2 regions of the Pseudomonas sp. P9_2 genome follow, and region 1 is predicted to be linked to the other one. Evidence: predicted binding sites of a transcription regulator. Region 1 holds the regulator's gene; the other holds the start of a gene.
The links. Region 1 encodes sigma-54, which starts transcription at its own class of promoters, with help from an activator protein. Its sites were predicted from a motif close to ANTGGCATNNANNTTGCTNT; they were not measured.
Positions count from the first base shown of each region.

Region 1 (10,017 bases):
GTTCTGTCCTGCATGAGGATCCGTATCTGGAAAGCTGGCGCTGGATGAGCCGCCAGATTCGCTGTGGCTTCGATCCCAATGAACCTCGCCTGATCGAACATTACCTCAATGAAGGTCGATACCTGGCCTGCTGCACCGCGACCCATCCGTGGACGATCGCCGAAACTTCATTCCGCCTGCTGATCGACACCGCCAGCGATATCGCGCTGCCCTGGCATTGGCGTTCGATGTGCCTGGATCAAGCGTGGCGCCCGCTGCGCGACCTGGAAAAGCTCTCCCAGTGTGCCTGCCGCCTCAAGCGCTGGCAGACCTTTGCCTGGCAGTTGGCTACCTGTGAATTACTGCCTTCGATTTCCGTTTCTGACTTGGTGCAAGGATCTAATGATGAGTAACACCCGTATCGAACGCGACAGCATGGGCGAGCTGCATGTGCCGCAAAACGCGTTGTATGGCGCGCAAACCCAGCGAGCGGTGAACAACTTCCCGATCAGTCATCAGCGTATGCCGGCGCAATTCATCCGCGCCCTGATCCTGGCCAAGACAGCCGCGGCCAAGGTCAACGTCGACCTCAAGCAGATCAGCGAAGGGCAGGGCAAGGCCATTGTCGACGCCGCCCAAGGCTTGCTCGAAGGCGACTACATGCAGCACTTCCCGGTGGATATCTTCCAGACCGGTTCCGGCACCAGCTCCAACATGAACGCCAATGAAGTGATTGCGACCCTTGCCAGCCGTTTGCTTGGCGAGGTGGTCAACCCTAACGATCACGTCAACTGCGGCCAAAGCAGCAACGACATTATCCCCACCACCATTCACGTCAGCGCCGCCTTGGTACTGCATGAGCAAACGCTGCCAGCCCTGCTGCACCTGGTGCAGGTGATCGAGCAGAAGGCCGAAGAGGTGCATCCGTTCATCAAGACCGGCCGTACCCACTTGATGGACGCCATGCCGGTGCGCATGAGCCAGGTGCTCCATGGCTGGGCGCAGCAGCTCAAGGCCAATATCGGGCACTTGCAGGACCTGCTTCCGGCCTTGCAGGCACTGGCCCAGGGCGGCACAGCGGTGGGCACCGGGATCAACGCGCATCCTGAATTTGCCGGGCGTTTCAGCCAGCAACTGAGCCATTTGACCGGGGTGAAGTTCGCGCCCGGCAAGGACCTCTTTGCATTGATTGGCTCCCAGGACACTGCCGTCGCAGTCTCAGGCCAGTTGAAGGCCACGGCTGTATCGCTGATGAAGATTGCCAACGACCTGCGCTGGATGAACTCCGGCCCCTTGGCCGGCCTCGGTGAAATCGAGCTGGAGGGGTTGCAGCCGGGCTCGTCGATCATGCCCGGCAAGGTCAACCCTGTGATCCCGGAAGCTACGGCAATGGTGGCCGCGCAGGTCATCGGCAATGACACCGTCATCACAGTTGCCGGTCAATCGGGCAACTTCGAGCTGAACGTGATGCTGCCGATCATCGCCCAGAACCTGCTCAGCAGCCTCGAGTTGCTGGCCAACTCCAGTCGTTTGCTGGCGGACAAGGCCATTGCCAGCTTCAAGGTCAACCAAGCCAAGCTCAAAGAAGCACTGTCGCGCAACCCGATCCTGGTCACCGCCCTTAACCCGATCATTGGTTACCAGAAGGCCGCTGAAATTGCCAAGAAGGCTTACCAGCAAGGCCGCCCGGTCATCGAGGTCGCCCTTGAGCACACCGACCTGCCGCGCAGCCAACTGGAAGTCCTGCTGGACCCGGAAAAGCTCACGGCTGGCGGCGTGTAATTAACCACCCTGCTTTGGAGGCTCACCATGGAGCACTGGAAACGTACGATCGAACGGGCCAATCGCTGCTTTATGGCGGGCGAGCTGGTGGATGCTCGCGAAGCTTATCTGCAAGCCCTGGCCCTGGCCCAAGTGTTGTTCGAACGCTGGGCGGATGCCGACGAAGCAGTGGCGGCTTGTGTCATTTCCCATCACAACCTGGCGGACCTGCACTTGCGCCTGAATCAACCTGAGGAAAGCGCGGAATACCTCTGCGCCATTCACCAGCGATTGTTGCAGACCATGCAGGACCCGCGCCTTAACCCGCAGTTGCGCGAGGCGGCGTTGCGCCAGAGCAGCAAGACCTACGTCGAGCTGTTGAATTTCATCAGCGATCACGGCGAGTACCCCCGCACCCACCGGTTGCTGGGCGATGCTGCGCCGCAGTCGACCTCGTCTCACTATGGAGCACATTGATATGACTTACACCCTGCCGGCCCTGCCTTACGCCTATGACGCCCTTGAGCCGCATATCGATGCGCAAACCATGGAGATTCACTACACCAAGCATCACCAGACTTACATCAATAATCTGAATGCTGCCGTGGAGGGCACGGAATTCGCTGGTTGGCCGGTGGAGAAGCTGGTGTCCAGCGTGCAGAAACTACCGGAGAAGTTACGCGTTGCCGTGGTCAATCAAGGAGGCGGCCATGCAAACCATTCGTTGTTCTGGGCGGTCATGTCACCTACAGGGGGTGGTAAACCCGAAGGCGCGCTGGGCAAGGCTATCGATGAGCAATTGGGCGGTTTTGACAGTTTCAAGGAGGCATTCACCAAGGCTGCGCTGACCCGCTTCGGCAGTGGCTGGGCCTGGTTGAGCGTCACCCCGCAAAACACACTGGTCGTGGAAAGCAGCGGCAACCAGGACAGCCCGCTGATGAGTGGCAACACGCCAATCCTCGGTCTGGACGTCTGGGAACATGCCTACTATTTGCGTTACCAGAACCGTCGCCCTGAATACATCAATGCGTTCTACAGCGTAATTAACTGGCCGGAAGTTGCTGCCCGCTACCAGGCCGCCTTGGCCTGACATTCACTCTAAAACAAGATCTAAGGGCGATTATGGGCACTGAAACACTGGCGATCAGCAGCGTGCGAATGTTCCGTTATGCGTTCGGTTCACTGCTGTTATTGGCAGGGACTGCATTGCTGGTGGCCCATGGGCTGGCCTGGTTGGACCTTGAGCCGCGTATCCTGCGCGCGTTGCAGGGCGGCGCGATTTGCGCGCTCGGTACGGCGCTGGGCGCGGTGCCGGTCCTGGTGATTCGGCGGATGCCGGTAGCGTTGAGCGATACCTTGCTGGGCTTCGGTGCAGGTGTGATGCTCGCAGCGACCGCTTTTTCCCTGGTCGTGCCGGGTATCGCAGCGGCTGAAGGCCTGGGGCTTTCGCCGTGGGGGGCGGGTGGGCTGATCAGCTTCGGCATCATGCTGGGCGCATTCGGGTTGTATCTGGTGGATCGCAAGGTCTCCGGCGCCAGCCCGGAGATGCTGGTGGGGACGCCGGATAAGCCGGTGATCCCGCCGCGCATCTGGCTGTTTGTGTTCGCCATCATTGCGCACAACATTCCCGAGGGCATGGCAGTGGGCGTCTCCGCGGGAGGAGGGATGGCGGATGCTGACAGTCTCGCCATGGGCATTGCCTTGCAGGATGTACCCGAGGGCTTGGTGATCGCGCTGGTATTGGCTGGGGCGGGGATGTCGCGGATCAAGGCGTTCCTGATCGGCGCCGCATCAGGATTGGTTGAACCGGTATTTGCGGTGCTCTGCGCCTGGCTGGTGAGCCTGGCCGAGGTGTTGCTTCCCTTGGGGTTGGCGCTGGCCGCCGGTGCGATGTTGTTGGTAGTGACCCATGAAGTGATCCCCGAATCGCGTCGCAACGGTCACGAAAAGCTCGCCAGCCTGGGGTTGTGTATCGGGTTTTGCCTGATGATGGTGATGGATACGGCGTTGGGCTGAAGCCAGCTCTCGCATCGGCGGTTATTCGCCTTCATCGAACTTGTTGTTGATCAGCCCAACCAAAGCGTCCATCGCTTCCTGCTCTTGCTCGCCTTCAGTGCGCAGATGAATCGTGGTGCCCTTGCCAGCTGCCAGCATCATCATCGCCATGATGCTCTTGCCATCGACCATGGACTCCGGGGTGCGCCCGGCGCGGATCTGGCAGGGAAACTTTCCAGCCACGCCGACGAACTTTGCCGACGCCCGGGCGTGCAGGCCCAGCTTGTTGATGATTTCAATTTCCAGAGCGGGCATCGCGCAGGTGTTCCTTTCAGCTAAGGTCGCGGTGGCGAACCTGTACATTCTTGAGGGTTTGTTGCAGCACCTGGCCTAGCCGCTCAGTCAGGTAAACCGAGCGGTGATGGCCACCCGTGCAGCCAATGGCAATGGTGACATACGCCCGATTGCTCGCGGCAAAACGCGGCAACCATTTAAGCAGGTAGCTGGAGATGTCCTGGAACATCTCTTCCACATCTGGCTGCGCGGCGAGGTAGTCGGCGACGGGCTGATCCAGCCCCGACTGATCGCGCAATTCCGGCTTCCAGTAAGGGTTGGGCAGGCAGCGCACATCGAACACCAGGTCGGCATCGACCGGCATGCCACGCTTGAAGCCAAACGACTCGACCAGGAACGCCGTGCCCGGCTCGGGCTGATTCAGCAGGCGCAACTTGATCGCGTCACGCAACTGGTACAGGTTCAGGCTGGTGGTGTTGATCTTCAGGTCGGCCAGATCAATGATCGGCCCCAGCAGTTTGGTCTCGTCTTCAATGGCTTCGGCCAGGGAGCGGTTGGCGCTGCTGAGTGGGTGGCGTCGACGGGTTTCGGAGAAACGCTTGAGCAGGGTTTCTTCATCGGCATCCAGGTACAGCACATCGCAATGAATGTGCTTGGCGCGCACTTCTTCCAGCAGTTCCGGGAATCGCGAGAGGTGGCTGGGCAGGTTGCGGGCGTCGATAGACACAGCGACCAGCGGCTGCGCCAGCTCGGTGTGGATAAGGGCGCGCTCCGCCAACTCCGGCAGCAGGCCGGCCGGCAGGTTGTCGATACAATAGAAACCGTTGTCCTCAAGCACATTGAGGGCGGTGCTTTTACCTGAGCCGGAGCGGCCGCTGACGATGATCAAACGCATGATTACTGCCCGTTTTGTTCATCCAGGACGACCTGATACAGCGCCTCGTTGCTTTTGGCACTGCGCAACTTGTCACGTACTTCCTTGCGGTCGAGCATACTGGCTATCTGCCGGAGCAGTTCCAGATGCGCATCTGTGGCGGCTTGCGGGACCAGCAGCACGAATAGCAGGTCAACCGGAGCACCGTCGATGGCGTCGAAGTCGATGGGTTTTTCCAGGTGCAGCAAGGCGCTGACCGGGGTCTCGCAGCCTTCGAGACGGCAGTGAGGAATAGCGATGCCGTTGCCAAAACCGGTGGAGCCGAGTTTTTCACGGGCAATCAGAGCCTCGAAAACATCTTGCATCTCCAGCTCAGGCACTTGGCTGCTGATCAGGTTGGCAATTTGTTCCAGGGCGCGCTTTTTACTGCCGCCCGGCACGTTCACAAGGGAACGGCCGGGGGTCAGGATGGTTTGAAGTTGGATCATGGGGGAGGGTTAACGACCTGTACCTTGCATCAGGTGCAGATTCTTTTCCTTATGCTTTATGAGTTGGCGGTCGAGCTTGTCGTAGAGCGAGTCAATCGCCGCGTACATGTCTTCATGTTCTGCATTGGCAACGAGCTTGGCATTCGGTACGTGCAGGGTGGCCTCGATTTTCTGCTTGAGCTTATCGACCTCCATGATGACCTGCACGTTGGTGATCTTGTCAAAATGCCCCGCAAGCTTGTTCAGCTTGCTCTCGGTGTATTCACGCAGGGGCTTGGTGACTTCCAGCTGGTGTCCACTGATGTTGACTTGCATACAGCTTCTCCTTCGTTGCCAGTGCATAAAGCGGTGGGCAGGAATACCCACCACTGGAACGCTGTGGCCCGCCCGTCACATCAACCGCTTACGCTCGCTGGAAGGCGCGATCCCAAGGGACTCGCGGTACTTGGCGACGGTTCGACGGGCGACCTGAATGCCTTGTGCCTCCAGTAAACCAGCGATCTTGCTGTCACTCAACGGCTTTTTCTGATTTTCCGCGGCAACCAGTTTTTTGATGATCGCGCGGATCGCCGTGGACGAGCATTCGCCGCCTTCGGAGGTGCTGACGTGACTGGAGAAAAAGTATTTCAGCTCATAAATACCACGGGGGGTATGCATGAATTTTTGCGTGGTTACCCGGGAAATTGTCGATTCATGCATGCCTACCGCTTCGGCGATATCGTGCAGCACCAGCGGCTTCATGGCTTCGTCGCCGTATTCCAGGAACCCGCGCTGGTGCTCGACGATCTGGGTGGCGACTTTCATCAGGGTTTCGTTGCGGCTTTGCAGGCTTTTGATGAACCACCGCGCTTCCTGCAACTGGTTGCGCATGAAGGTATTGTCGGCGCTGGTATCGGCGCGGCGCACAAAACCTGCGTATTGCGGGTTGACCCGCAGGCGTGGCACCGATTCCTGGTTCAACTCCACCAGCCAGCGCTCGTTGTCCTTGCGCACGATCACGTCGGGAACCACGTATTCGGCTTCGCTGGATTCAATCTGCGAACCGGGGCGCGGGTTGAGGCTTTGCACCAGCTCGATGACCTGGCGCAAGTCGTCTTCCTTGAGCTTCATGCGGCGCATCAACTGGCTGTAGTCGCGGCTACCCAGCAGATCGATGTAGTCGCTGACCAGGCGCTGGGCCTCGGCGAGCCATGGCGTCTTGGCAGGCAACTGGCGCAGTTGCAGCAGCAGGCACTCGCTGAGCGTGCGGGCGCCGATGCCGGCGGGCTCGAATTGCTGGATGCGGTGCAGGACGGCTTCGATTTCGTCCAGCTCGATGTCCAGTTCCGGGTCGAAGGCTTCGAGGATCTCGTCGAGGGTTTCGTCCAGGTAACCCTGGTTATTGATGCAATCGATGAGGGTAACCGCGATCAGGCGATCAGTGTCCGACATCGGCGCCAGGTTGAGTTGCCACAGCAAGTGGCTCTGCAGGCTCTCGCCAGCCGAGGTGCGGGTGGTGAAGTCCCACTCGTCATCATCATTGCTCGGCAGGCTGCTGGCGCTGGTCTGGTACACGTCTTCCCATGCGGTATCCACGGGAAGCTCGTTGGGAATGCGTTCGTTCCATTCGCCTTCTTCCAGGTTGTCCACCGTAGGGGCGGTTTCCTGGTAGGAGGGTTCCTGCACGTCGGGATTGGGTTTTTGCTCGATGTTGTCGGCCAGTGGGTCGGCATTGTCGAAGTCGTCGCCTTCTTCCTGGCGTTCGAGCATCGGATTGGACTCCAGGGCCTCCTGGATTTCCTGCTGCAGGTCCAGGGTCGACAATTGGAGCAGGCGGATGGCCTGTTGCAGCTGCGGTGTCATCGTCAGCTGCTGGCCCATTCTCAGGACTAGCGATGGTTTCATGGCAGGGGCTTAACACCTTATTCGCCGGCGCAATGCGCCATCCACGACAGGGCGCGTGAGCGCCAACATAAGCAAATTATATGCCTGATATCAGGGCCTTTGCCTAGAGCGCGGTAACAATAAAAAAACCAAGGTTTCTATTGACTCCTGCGCGCTCCGGCGAAAGGCGCGATACCACTCCGTCTACAGGCGGAACTCGTGACCCAGGTAAACTTCCTTGACCAGTTCATTGGCCAGGATGGTCTCGGCGTCGCCTTCAGCAATCAACTGACCATCGTTGACGATATAGGCGGTTTCACAGATATCCAGCGTCTCACGGACGTTGTGGTCGGTGATCAGCACGCCAATACCCTTGGCCTTGAGGTGGTGAATGATCTGCTTGATATCGCCGACCGAAATCGGGTCAACGCCGGCAAACGGCTCATCCAGCAGGATGAACTTCGGTGCGGTGGCCAGGGCGCGGGCGATTTCCACGCGGCGGCGCTCACCACCGGACAGGCTCATGCCGAGGTTGTCGCGAATATGGTTGATGTGGAACTCCTGCAACAGGCTTTCCAGCTCTTTGCGGCGGCCGTCGCGGTCGAGTTCCTTGCGGGTCTCGAGGATCGCCATGATGTTGTCGGCTACCGACAGTTTACGGAAGATCGACGCTTCCTGGGGAAGATAGCCGATACCGGCGCGTGCACGACCGTGCATGGGCTGGTGGCTGACGTCCAGGTCGTCGATCAATACGCGACCCTGATCCGCCTGGACCAGCCCGACGATCATATAGAAGCAGGTGGTCTTGCCGGCACCGTTGGGGCCGAGCAAACCGACGATCTGGCCGCTGTCGATCGACAGGCTGACATCACGTACCACCTGGCGGCTTTTATAGGCCTTGGCCAGATGCTGGGCTTTCAGGGTTGCCATTACTCGGCCTTCTTCTTCGGCTGGATAACCATGTCGATACGTGGACGAGGTGCGGTGACCTTGTTGCCATTGGCGCGACCGGCCTGAGCGACCTGGGTCTTGGTGTTGTAGACGATTTTCTCGCCTTCAGTCGAGTTGCCGTCGGCGCTGAGCACTTTGGCCTGGTCGATCAGGACGATGCGATTCTGCAGGGCATGATACTGAATGGTCTTGCCATAGCCCTTCATCGGGCCTGGATCTTCTGCCTTTTGCTTCTGTTCGAAGTAAGCCAGGTTGCCCACTGAGGTCACGACATCGATATCGCCGGCCTGGGTACGCGTCAAGGTCACCGTATTGCCGGTGATCTTCATCGAACCCTGGGTGATGATGACGCCGCCGGTGTAGGTGGCAACACCTTGCTTGTCATCGAGCTGCGCATCGTCAGCCGAGATGTGGATCGGTTGCTGGCTATCGTTCGGCAGAGCCCAGGCGCTCACGCTTCCCAGTGCTGCGCCCAGACCGAGCAAAATAGGGAGGGTTTTAACGAGCCTCATACTGTCCTCTTACGTTCGATAGCAGGTGTATCCTGCTTTCTTTCAAATACGCTTTCATTCCCTTGCCAGTCGATACACCGCCAGCGCCGTCGATTCTAACGTCTTGCTCGGTCTGCGCATATTGCTTCTGTGGGAATACCGTCATGCGACTGCTGGTAATGATGGTGTCGCGGTTCTGCGCGTCTGTACGTGCGACGCGGACCGAGTCGATCAGTTCAACTTCGGTGCCGTCCGGGTTGACCTCGCCACGTTTGCTGGTGACATGCCACGGGAATTCGGTGCCGCGATACAGGTTCAGGTCCGGATTGGTCAGCAGGCTGACTTCAGAGGATTTCAAGTGCTCGACCTTGTCCGACGTCATTTCATACTGCACCTTGCCGTCTGGCAGGAACTGAATGCTGTAGGCGTTGGTGGCGTAATAGTCGATAACACCTTCGTCAACCTGCGCAACAGGCTTGTCGAGAAAGCGCTCCGGGCTGATATTCCAGTAGCCCACCGCCAGGAACAGCGCGGCAATGACCCCGAATAGCAGGAAGTTGCGAATCTTTTTGCTCAGCATATAACGCTCTATAGGTAGGCGGCGTGGGCCGCTTCAAGGCTGCCCTGGGCACGCAGGATCAACTCGCAGAACTCGCGGGCAGCACCTTCGCCGCCACGGGCGGTGGTGATGCCATGGGCGTGTTCGCGCACAAACGCCGCGGCATTCGCGACCGCCATGCCCAGGCCCACCCGGCGAATCACCGGCAGGTCGGGCAGGTCGTCACCCAGATAGGCGACTTGTTCATAGCTTAGGTTGAGTTGGCCAAGAAGCTCGTCCAGCACCACCAGTTTATCCTCGCGGCCCTGATACAGGTGAGCAATTCCGAGGTTTTGTGCGCGGCGTTCCACAACCGGCGTCTTTCGACCACTGATAATCGCCGTTTGCACGCCCGCTGCCATCAGCATCTTGATGCCCTGGCCATCGAGCGTATTGAATGTCTTGAATTCGCTGCCGTCTTCGAGAAAGTACAGGCGGCCGTCGGTCAGCACGCCGTCAACGTCGAAAATCGCCAGCTTGATGTTTTTACCGCGTTGCAACAGATCGCTGGTCATTTACATCACTCCTGCGCGCAGCAAGTCGCCAAGGTTAAGGGCTCCGATCGGTCGATCGTCGTTATCGACGACGATCAGCGCGCCGATCCGGTGGTCTTCCATGATTTTCAGCGCTTCAGCCGCGAGCATTTCAGCGCGGGCGGTCTTGCCGTGGGGTGTCATCACCGCGTCGATGGTGGCGGTGTGAATATCAATGGTGCGGTCCAGG
Region 1 is NZ_CP125376.1:621,107-631,123, reverse strand. It holds gene QMK52_RS02730 (hypothetical protein) at 1-392, shown strand, start outside; gene QMK52_RS02725 (class II fumarate hydratase) at 385-1,761, shown strand; gene QMK52_RS02720 (hypothetical protein) at 1,789-2,217, shown strand; gene QMK52_RS02715 (superoxide dismutase) at 2,219-2,830, shown strand; gene QMK52_RS02710 (ZIP family metal transporter) at 2,863-3,756, shown strand; gene QMK52_RS02705 (HPr family phosphocarrier protein) at 3,778-4,050, opposite strand; gene rapZ (RNase adapter RapZ) at 4,067-4,924, opposite strand; gene ptsN (PTS IIA-like nitrogen regulatory protein PtsN) at 4,927-5,391, opposite strand; gene hpf (ribosome hibernation-promoting factor, HPF/YfiA family) at 5,401-5,706, opposite strand; gene QMK52_RS02685 (RNA polymerase factor sigma-54) at 5,782-7,275, opposite strand; gene lptB (LPS export ABC transporter ATP-binding protein) at 7,459-8,184, opposite strand; gene lptA (lipopolysaccharide transport periplasmic protein LptA) at 8,184-8,717, opposite strand; gene lptC (LPS export ABC transporter periplasmic protein LptC) at 8,704-9,276, opposite strand; gene QMK52_RS02665 (KdsC family phosphatase) at 9,285-9,809, opposite strand; gene QMK52_RS02660 (KpsF/GutQ family sugar-phosphate isomerase) at 9,810-10,017, opposite strand, start outside.

Region 2 (10,017 bases), 2.6 Mb from region 1:
GCACAACAAGCGAGCATATGGCCTTCTGCCGTTAATGCTGTTGGCGATATGACGTCTATTTTCCGTGTAACTTTGGTGATTGGCCTGTTAAGCCTGTGCAACGTCTGCACGGTGCTGGCTGCAACGCCGGTGGCTGACGTTAAACCCGCCGCGAGTGCCGAGCAAAAAACGTCGGCCAAGCAGCCAACGCCCGCAAAAAAAGCCCCAGCCACCGGGAAAAAAGCGGTGAAGACCAAAAAGCGCGCACCTGTGGCGAGCAAGTCCAAGTCGGCCCATGAAGTGGCCCAGACCAAACTGCCACCGGCACAGTTGGACCTGTCCCTGCCTTCGGACATGGTCAGGCACTTGCAACCGATCGGCACCATGCCCAAACCCAAGAGCGTGCCCTTGCTGCCGCCGATGTTTGGCGAAAAGCCCACCGATAACAGCGCGTTCCAGATCAACGGCCGCTTGCTCAGCAATGAGATGAAGCTGCAACTGCGTAACGATGAGCGTCGCGATGTAGAAGGCGCCGCGCTGGATTTCGAATTCAAGCAATAAACTGTTCAGTCACAGGTGACCCGGGTTGCCGACCATCTGTCGCAGACTGGTCGGTCATCTTTGTTTTGTGCGAAAAACCCCTGTTGGACCATTTTAAAACGGCTGTTTAAGGGCGTACTCTAGCCCGGCCATCCCTATTGAGTCGTCGAGGACCTGCTGGTCATGAAATGCCGTGAAGGCTGTGGCGCATGCTGCATCGCCCCCTCCATCAGTTCACCGCTGCCGGGAATGCCCCAGGGCAAACCCGCAGGCGTGCGTTGCCTGCACCTGTCGGTGGAACAACTGTGCCAGCTATTCGGTCAACCGGAACGTCCGGCGGTGTGCAGTGATTTCAAGGCGGATATCGAGGTCTGCGGTAACGACCAGGCCGATGCGATTCGCTTGATCGGCTGGTGGGAGCAAATGACGGCGGCTTGATGGGCTTTACTATCGGAACTTCAACAACAAGGAATACAACGATGGGTTCGCTGAAACGAATGGCTGTGGTGTGCGGTTTTACGATGATGTTCGCGGCCACTGCCCAGGCTGAGGATTGGCAAGTTGCCAAGGACGAAGACGGCATCAAGATTTCGCTGAGCGAAATGGCCGGCTCCAAGTACAAAGCCTATCGCGGTGTCACGGTAATCAAGGCGCCTGTCGCCAAAATCCAGGCTTTGCAGGAAGACGTCGCGGGGGCCTGCGCGTGGATCCATGAATGCAAATCCCAGAAACTCGTCGACAAGAAAGGCGACGAGGCATGGACCTACACCCAGTTCAAGGCGCCGTTCCCTGTGACGGATCGCGATTCGTATATCCACGTCACCACCACCAAAGCCGCTGACGGCAGCGTTACGCGCAAGTTGGAAGGCGTGCCGACTTACAAGCCTGAAGAAAAAGGCTACGTGCGAGTGGCCCAGGTCGATGGCTTCTGGAAACTGGTGCCCAAAGGTGCCAACGAAACCGAAGTGACCTACCAGGTACACACCGAGCCAGGCGGCAGCGTGCCGTCGTGGTTGGCCAACAAGTTCGTGGTGGACGCGCCGTTCAACACCTTGAAAGCCTTGAAGGAACACGCTGAAAAATAAGCGCTGTTGATCAGGTGCCTCCGGGCTTGAGTGGAACGTTTGGCGAGCCCTCAAGGTCCAGATAAATGTAAGCCCACCAATGGGTTTTATCGAGGAGGCACCGATGCCGAAGTGGAATGTTTCTTTCATCAATGACCGCGGCGAGCCGGTAGTCGAGCAATTCGAGTGCGAGCATGAGCCGACGCTGGAAGAAGCCGCACAGATGGTGCGGGTGCGTGTGTCGCCGGTGTTGGAAAAGCTGGACCTTAACGATCTTGCCGATCGTGTTCCCGATCCCACGGTCAAGAGCCTGCATGATCAAAACGGTATCAAAAATCTCAAGGTCGAACCCGCGGCCTGAATATTTCCGTTATACCCATCCAAGCACCTCTGGTGGAGGTGATAGCTTCGCGCTACTCTGCAATCGAGATCAGCGAACGAATCGCTAAGGTCTGGTCTTGTCAGCTACATGCTTGTTTTCCAGCGGTGTTGTTCCTGCCGTAGTACTCGCGCCAGCAGGGCGCGAGCTTCGGGAAGCACGGAAAGTCTATCCATCATTTGAGGAGCACTTTTCATGAGCACAGCCTATCAAGAAGACATCAGCACCAACGTTCTGCGCCGCATGAAAGAAGGCGGTTTTGATTTTTCGCGTTTTCACCCCATCGAGTTCTACGCCATTTTCCCGGATGAGGAACGGGCGCGCAGGGCTGCGGGTCGATTTCGTGGAGAGTCCCTGAATGCCCAGGTCAGTGCGCGCGACGATGGCGCCTGGTACCTGGAGTTGAGCAAGGTCATGTTCGCCACCTACGATGGTATAGGCGACTTTGAGCAAGACTTTGAAGCGGTGGTCGAACCGCTCGGCGGCATCATCGAAGGATGGGGCGTCAAGCAGGAGGTGCGTGGGTTACCCATGTAGCACGTGTTATGAGCAGCGCAGCGTATCGGCTGACCTTTGGGTCGGCCGTTTTTGTTTGCAGGGCTGCACATCGCAGTCTTGCGCGCAAAAAAAACCACCCGGATAGGGTGGCGGAAAGGGAACCTTGAGGAGTAAATCAGTACAACAGGTAACACATTACCGATTGCGCAAAAGCGTTGGCTGTAGGACATCTCCTGATCAGCTGATGGAAGCGATTATGTGCGGTGTCCGCCGAGCCGTGAAATCAACTCTGACTATGCTGTTGATAGTCAAAGCGCGCGTTGCAATGAAGCACTCCACATCACAGCGGGCGTTCTGCGCACCAGGACGGTGCGGCGAAACCGCTTGGTTTATTCAACTCATTGATAACCAGGTGTTTATGTCGATGGCACGGGCCTTGCGAAGGTCCTTGCGTCCCAGTGACAAGGAGTACGGCATGATCCGCACTTATTACGATGAAATGTACGATGGGGCAGGGCAGGTGCGCGCCCATTACCGCGAGTTCGCCCGCTGGCTGGCCGATACCCCTGCCGAACTGCTGGCCCAGCGTCGGCGCGAAGCCGATTTGCTGTTCCACCGCGCCGGCATCACCTTCACCCTCTACGGAGACGAGCAGGGCACCGAGCGCCTGATCCCCTTCGACACCATCCCGCGCAGTATTCCCGCCAGTGAATGGCGGATCGTCGAACGTGGATGTATCCAGCGGGTCAAGGCGTTGAACATGTTCCTCGCCGACCTGTATCACGAGCAGCGCATCATCAAGGCCGGTATCGTGCCCGCCGAACAGGTGCTGGCCAACGAGCAATACCAGTTGGCGATGCAGGGGCTGGATCTGCACCGCGATCTGTATTCCCACATCTCTGGGGTAGACCTCGTACGTGATGGCGATGGCACCTACTACGTGCTGGAAGACAACCTGCGCACGCCCAGCGGTGTCAGCTACATGCTTGAAGACCGCAAGATGATGATGCGTCTGTTCCCCGAGTTGTTCGCCGCCCAGCGCATCGCGCCCATCGACCATTACCCCAACCTGCTGCTCGATACCCTCAAAAGCGCCAGCCCTCTGGATAACCCCAGCGTGGTGGTACTGACCCCGGGGCGCTTCAACAGTGCGTTCTTTGAGCATGCCTTCCTGGCTCGGGAAATGGGGGTGGAACTGGTGGAGGGCGCGGATTTGTTTGTGCGTGATGATCGCGTGTTCATGCGCACCACCGACGGCCCCAAGGCTGTCGATGTGATCTACCGCCGCCTCGATGATGCCTTCCTCGACCCGTTGGCATTCAACCCCGACTCGATGCTCGGAGTCCCTGGCCTGCTTGCGGCCTATCGCTGTGGCAATGTGGTGCTGGCCAATGCCATCGGCACCGGGGTTGCGGACGATAAATCGGTGTATCCGTTCGTGACAGAAATGATTCGTTTCTACCTGGATGAAGAACCGATCCTGCAGAACGTTCCGACCTTTCAATGCCGCAAGCCTGACGAACTGTCCCACGTACTGGCTAATCTGCCCGACCTGGTGGTCAAGGAAACCCAGGGCTCCGGTGGCTACGGCATGTTGGTTGGCCCGGCGTCCACGACGGCCGAAATCGAAGCGTTCCGTGCGCGTATCAAGGCCAAGCCCCACGCCTATATCGCACAGCCGACCCTGTGCTTATCCACCTGCCCGACCTTCGTCGAAAACGGTATCGCGCCCCGGCATATCGACCTGCGCCCGTTCGTGTTGTCCGGCAAGGAAACCCGGGTGGTGCCTGGCGGCCTGACCCGCGTGGCGCTGCGCGAAGGTTCGCTGGTGGTCAACTCGTCTCAGGGCGGCGGCACCAAGGACACCTGGGTGGTCGAGGACTGATGCCATGCTGAGTAGAACTGCCTCGGATCTGTACTGGATGTCTCGCTATCTGGAACGCGCAGAAAACCTCGCGCGTATGCTGGATGTCAGCTATTCGTTGTCGCTGATGCCTCAGGATGGGCGCGGCGATGGCCTGCACGAACTGGCCATGCCGTTGTTGATCACCGGCACGCTGGAGGATTATCACGAGCGTCATGGCGAACTTCATGCCGAACGCCTGCTGCATTTTTTCGCGCTGGATGCGGCCAACCCGGCCAGCATCTACAGCTGCCTTGGCGCCGCGCGGGCCAGCGCCCATGCGGTGCGTGGGCGTATTACCGCCGACATGTGGGAAAACATCAACGCCACTTGGCTGGACATTCGTGACATCGCCCAGCAAGGGCTGAGCCACTACGGTATGAGCCGGTTTTGTGAGTGGGTCAAGGAGCGTTCCCACCTGTTCCGCGGCGCCACCTACGGCACCATCATGCGTAACGATGCCTTCCGCTTTATCCGCCTGGGTACCTTTATCGAGCGCGCCGATAACACCCTGCGCCTGCTGGATGCCCGCTATGAAATGGCCGGCGACCAGGCGGCGGTCAGCGATGGCACCGCTCACGCGTATTACCAGTGGAGCGCATTGCTGCGTGCGCTGTCGTCATTTGAGGCGTACACCGAAATTTATCGTGATGCCCCAGGTGCCCGGCAGGTTGCCGAGCTGCTGCTATTACGTGCTGATGTCCCGCGTTCACTGCGGGCGTGCAGTGAAGAGATCGACCAGATCCTCGCCAGCCTGCCCGGTCTCAACGGCCGCCCGGCCCAGCGCCTGGCCGCCGAGATGGATGCGCGCCTGCGCTTCACCGCCATCGACGAAATCCTTGAGGAAGGCCTGCACGCCTGGCTGACCGACTTTATCCCCTTGGTCCGCCAGTTGGGCGACGCCATCTACAGTTCCTACCTGGAGGCGGCATGAGACTCTCCATCAGCCACGAAACCACCTACCACTACGAAGACCAGGTACGTGCCAGCATTCAATACCTGCGCCTTACACCCCACGACAGTGAGCGCCAGCACGTGCTCAGCTGGCAACTCGACCTGCCGCGCCCGGTGCGCGCCCAAGTGGACCCCTTCGGCAACATCCTGCATGTGCTGACCCTGGATGAACCCCACGACGCCATCATCATCGGCGCCCGCGGCCAGGTAGAAATTGATGAGTTGCGCGAGGCCGAGCACGAAAGCCAGTCGCCCTTTCCGTTTTTGCGCAGCACGCGCCTGACCGAGCCCGACGAAGCCTTGCGCCGGTTTGCCGAACAACACTGCCATCAGCGTCGCGACCGTACGGCGTTGATCGACCTGATGCAGGCCCTCAACCAGGCGATGATCTACACGCCAGGTGCGACTGCCGTCGATACCTGCGCCGCCCAAGCCTTCGCGGGCGCGGCGGGCGTGTGCCAGGACCACACCCATGCATTCCTGGCCTGCGCGCGCAGCCTGGGGATTGCTGCGCGGTATGTGTCGGGGTATTTGTACACCGAAGACAGCGCGCACCTGGCCAGCCATGCCTGGGCCGAAGCCTGGCTGGATGGCGCCTGGTACAGCTTTGACGTGACCAACCAACTGGCCCGTCCGGAGCGGCACTTGAAGCTCGCCGTGGGCCTGGACTACCTCGACGCCTGCCCGGTACGCGGTATGCGCCGCGGCGGTGGGCATGAGCAGATGCATGCCAAGGTATTTGTAGCCCCGACCTTGGTTTCCGTGCAGCAGCAATAAACTTCCTGAGCACAGCAGGCCAGATGTGGGAGGCTTAAGGTTGCTGTTTACGCCCCGCCATATGCTGCAAATACCCCACCAGCAAATCCAGCTCGTGGTCTGGCAACACGCTGGCCGCAAACGCCGGCATCTTGGCCTGTGACCAGTGCCTCAGGCTTTGTGGGTCGCGGATGTAGCGCTTGAGGAAATCGCCGCCGAAATACTCGGTCGGGTTATAGGGAATATTCAGGTCCGGCCCCATTTGCGCATCGCCGGCACCATTGAGGCGATGGCAAGCCAGGCAGTTCTTCTGGAATAACGCAAAGCCTTGGTTCACCGGGTCATCCGCCGCCAGCTTCGGGTCGGGCAGCAAGGCTGGAAAGCGCTCGGCGACCGTCTGCAATTGCTTGATCGTGGAAATCTGGAAGGGCCATTGTTCCGGGCTGATATGCCCGGCTTGGGGGTTGGTCCACACCAGGTAAAACGGCCCGGCGCTGGGTTTGCCTTGCGCCAGCGCCGGCCACGGATGGGCCGGGTCTTCCACGGCCAGCCAGGCGCGTGCACCGGTTTTTTCCAACAAGGGCGCGGCGGTGAGTTCGGCGGCAAAGCCATCAAGGGCAACGGCTTGCAGGTGGTTCGCAGGCTTCAGGCCCGGCAGGAGTACCGCCAGGGGCACCGCGCGATAGGTCATGTTGCGCTTGTAAGACACGTCGTCGACGATTTGTACGTCCTGCGCCTCGGGGTGCTTGAGCAACTGCGCGGTCTGCCAGGTCTTGCTGGCGTGGTCCAGCTCAATGGTCAATTGCGCAGCCGCAGCGGGTAGGCTCAGCAAAGCAGTAAAAAAAGCGAGGATCAGTTTCACGGCACAGGCCCGACGATAAATGGCGATAGCGCACAAGATACCCGAAACGCACAGGTAAAAAGACAGCGCCCGCAACGGGAACGCTAAGCGCAATATCCCGGCAGGTGCTGCCAAACGCTGCTGGCCCGATGCTGTGTGAGCACGAAGACCGGATGCTGGATCGTCACCCGATAACCTTGGTTAAATTGGGCAAGATCAGAATCAGTGTGGTGGCGAACAGAATAAGTCCCGCCTGACGTACTTTCGAATGTTTGAACATGGCTGACTGCCTATTTGTTGTTATTCCTGAGCGTCAAATGCGTGCCGGTTTATTTCAGTATCGCGAGATGACATTGCACTTTTCTTACAACTGCTCCAGCAAAACCCGGCAGCAGTGTCCTACAGGTTCAACCTTAGAGCGCCCGATCTTCTTCGCTTAGATCCATTTCATATCAACTAATCAGCATTTGCGCTAAAAACGGCATGAGGCTTATTGCCATCTTGGCGCGAGCCCTAGGGCTAGACAGCTAAAACGATTAATCAGGTAATTCCCGTAGCTACCTACCGTTCGTCCGAGCGAGGGGGTCAAAAGCAATGAGCGCATCCGTCATTGAAACCGTGTCAATCGGGCCTAAGGTAGGGGCATACACCCACAGCGGTTCGAGGATGTCATGACCCAAGCTTTGATCTTTGATGCGATACGCACGCCCCGGGGCAAAGGCAAGGCCGATGGTGCCTTGCACAGCGTCAAGCCGGTAAACCTGGTGGCCGGCTTGCTCACGGCGCTGGCACAACGCAGCGACCTCGACACCCGCCAAGTGGATGACATTGTCCTGGGCTGCGTCACGCCGGTGGGCGACCAGGGCGCCGATATCGCCAAGACCGCCGCCCTGGTAGCGGACTGGGACATCAGCGTCGCCGGCGTCCAGGTCAATCGCTTCTGCGCCTCGGGGCTGGAAGCAGTCAACCTGGGGGCAATGAAAGTGCGTTCCGGCTTCGAAGATCTGGTCGTGGTGGGTGGCGTCGAATCCATGTCCCGCGTGCCCATGGGCAGCGATGGCGGCGCCTGGGTGCTCGACCCGCAAACCAATATGCACAGCCACTTCACCCCTCAAGGTATTGGCGCTGACCTGATTGCCACGCTGGAAGGGTTCACTCGCCAGGATGTGGACAGCTTTGCCCTGCAGTCACAACAGAAAGCCGCCAGGGCCCGAGCGGACGGTTCCTTCAGCAAGTCGCTGATCGCGGTGCAGGATCAGAACGGCATCGTGCTGCTGGATCATGACGAATTTATCCGTGGCGACTCCACCCTTGAAGGCTTGGGCAAGCTCAAGCCCAGCTTCGAAATGATGGGCCAGATGGGCTTTGATGCTACCGCGCTGCGGGTCTACAGCCATGTGGAACGCATTGACCATGTGCACACGCCGGGCAACAGCTCCGGCATCGTTGATGGCGCGGCATTGATGTTGATCGGCTCCGAGGCCAAGGGGCGCGAGTTGGGCCTGCAACCGCGGGCGCGCATTGTGGCCACGGCAGTCACCAGCACCGACCCGACCATCATGCTCACCGGCCCCGCACCGGCGACCCGCAAGGCACTGGCCAAGGCCGGCCTGCGGGTAGAAGACATCGACCTGTTCGAAGTCAACGAAGCGTTTGCCTCGGTGGTGCTCAAGTTCATCAAAGACATGGGCATCGACGCCGCACGGGTCAACGTCAACGGCGGCTCCATCGCCATGGGTCACCCATTGGGCGCCACCGGTTGCGCAATTCTCGGCACCCTGCTCGACGAGCTGGAGGTGCGCCAGCAACGCTACGGCCTGGCCACCCTGTGTGTCGGCGGTGGCATGGGAATCGCCACCATCATCGAACGCCTCTGAGCCCAAGGAATTTGTCATGACCGATGCCATTCGTTACGAAAAAGGCCAGGACCAGATCGTGGTACTGACCCTGGACATGCCCGGCCAGAGTGCCAACACCATGAACGCCGTCTACCGCGAAGCGATGGCGGCCACCGTCACGCGCCTGGAAGCAGAGAAGGACCAGATTGCCGGGGTGGTGATCACCTCGGCCAAGAAGACCTTTTTTGCCGGTGGCGATCTCAATGAACTGATCAAGGTCGACAAGGCCCACGCCAAGGATTTCCATGACAGCGTGCTGGTGTTGAAGGCGCAGTTACGCCGCCTGGAAACCCTCGGCAAGCCGGTGGTGGCCGCGATCAATGGCGCGGCCTTGGGCGGCGGCTGGGAAATTTGCCTGGCCTGCCATCATCGGGTCGCGCTGGACGACAAGTCCGTACAGTTGGGCCTGCCCGAAGTCACCCTTGGCCTGTTGCCGGGCGGCGGCGGGGTGGTGCGCATGGTGCGGATGCTGGGCCTGGAAAAAGCCCTGCCGTATTTGCTCGAAGGCAAAAAAGTCCGGCCAGCCCAGGCCCTGCAAGCCGGCTTGATTGATGAACTGGCAGCCGATCGCGAGCAACTGCTGAGCAAATCCCGTGCGTGGATTCTCGCCAATCCCGAGGCCAGGCAACCCTGGGACAACAAGGGGTATCAGATCCCTGGCGGCACGCCGTCCAACCCCAAAGTCGCGCAGATGCTCGCCATTGCCCCGTCGATTTTGCGCAGCAAAACCCATGGCTGCTTCCCGGCACCGGAGAAAATCCTCTGCGCCGCCGTTGAAGGTGCCCAAGTGGATTTCGACACCGCACACCTGATCGAAACCCGCTACTTCACCGAACTGGTGACTGGGCAGGTGGCGAAGAACATGATCGGCACCTTCTGGTTTCAGCTTAATGAAATCAATGCCGGCAGCTCACGCCCACAGGGTTTTGCCCCTCACGTCACCCGTAAGGTCGGTGTACTCGGCGCTGGGATGATGGGTGCGGGCATCGCCTATGTCAGTGCCTGTGCGGGGGTCGAGGTGGTGCTCAAAGACATCAATCTCGCCGCCGCCGAAAAAGGCAAAGCCCATAGCTCTGCCTTGCTGGACAAGAAAGTCAGCCGTGGGCAATTGACCGCCGAACAGCGCGAAGCCATCCTGGCGCGCATTCACCCTACGCAGGATGACGCTGACCTGGCCGGCTGTGACCTGATCATCGAGGCCGTGT
Region 2 is NZ_CP125376.1:3,235,519-3,245,535, forward strand. It holds gene QMK52_RS14480 (hypothetical protein) at 49-540, shown strand; gene QMK52_RS14485 (YkgJ family cysteine cluster protein) at 703-957, shown strand; gene QMK52_RS14490 (START domain-containing protein) at 999-1,604, shown strand; gene QMK52_RS14495 (hypothetical protein) at 1,684-1,944, shown strand; gene QMK52_RS14500 (ribonuclease E inhibitor RraB) at 2,158-2,499, shown strand; gene QMK52_RS14505 (circularly permuted type 2 ATP-grasp protein) at 2,936-4,345, shown strand; gene QMK52_RS14510 (alpha-E domain-containing protein) at 4,350-5,297, shown strand; gene QMK52_RS14515 (transglutaminase family protein) at 5,294-6,094, shown strand; gene QMK52_RS14520 (cytochrome c) at 6,129-6,935, opposite strand; gene QMK52_RS14525 (acetyl-CoA C-acetyltransferase) at 7,586-8,791, shown strand; gene QMK52_RS14530 (3-hydroxyacyl-CoA dehydrogenase NAD-binding domain-containing protein) at 8,808-10,017, shown strand, end outside.
Region 2: a site for sigma-54 is predicted at 2,884-2,903, ahead of QMK52_RS14505 (circularly permuted type 2 ATP-grasp protein). Genes of this name have one in related genera too.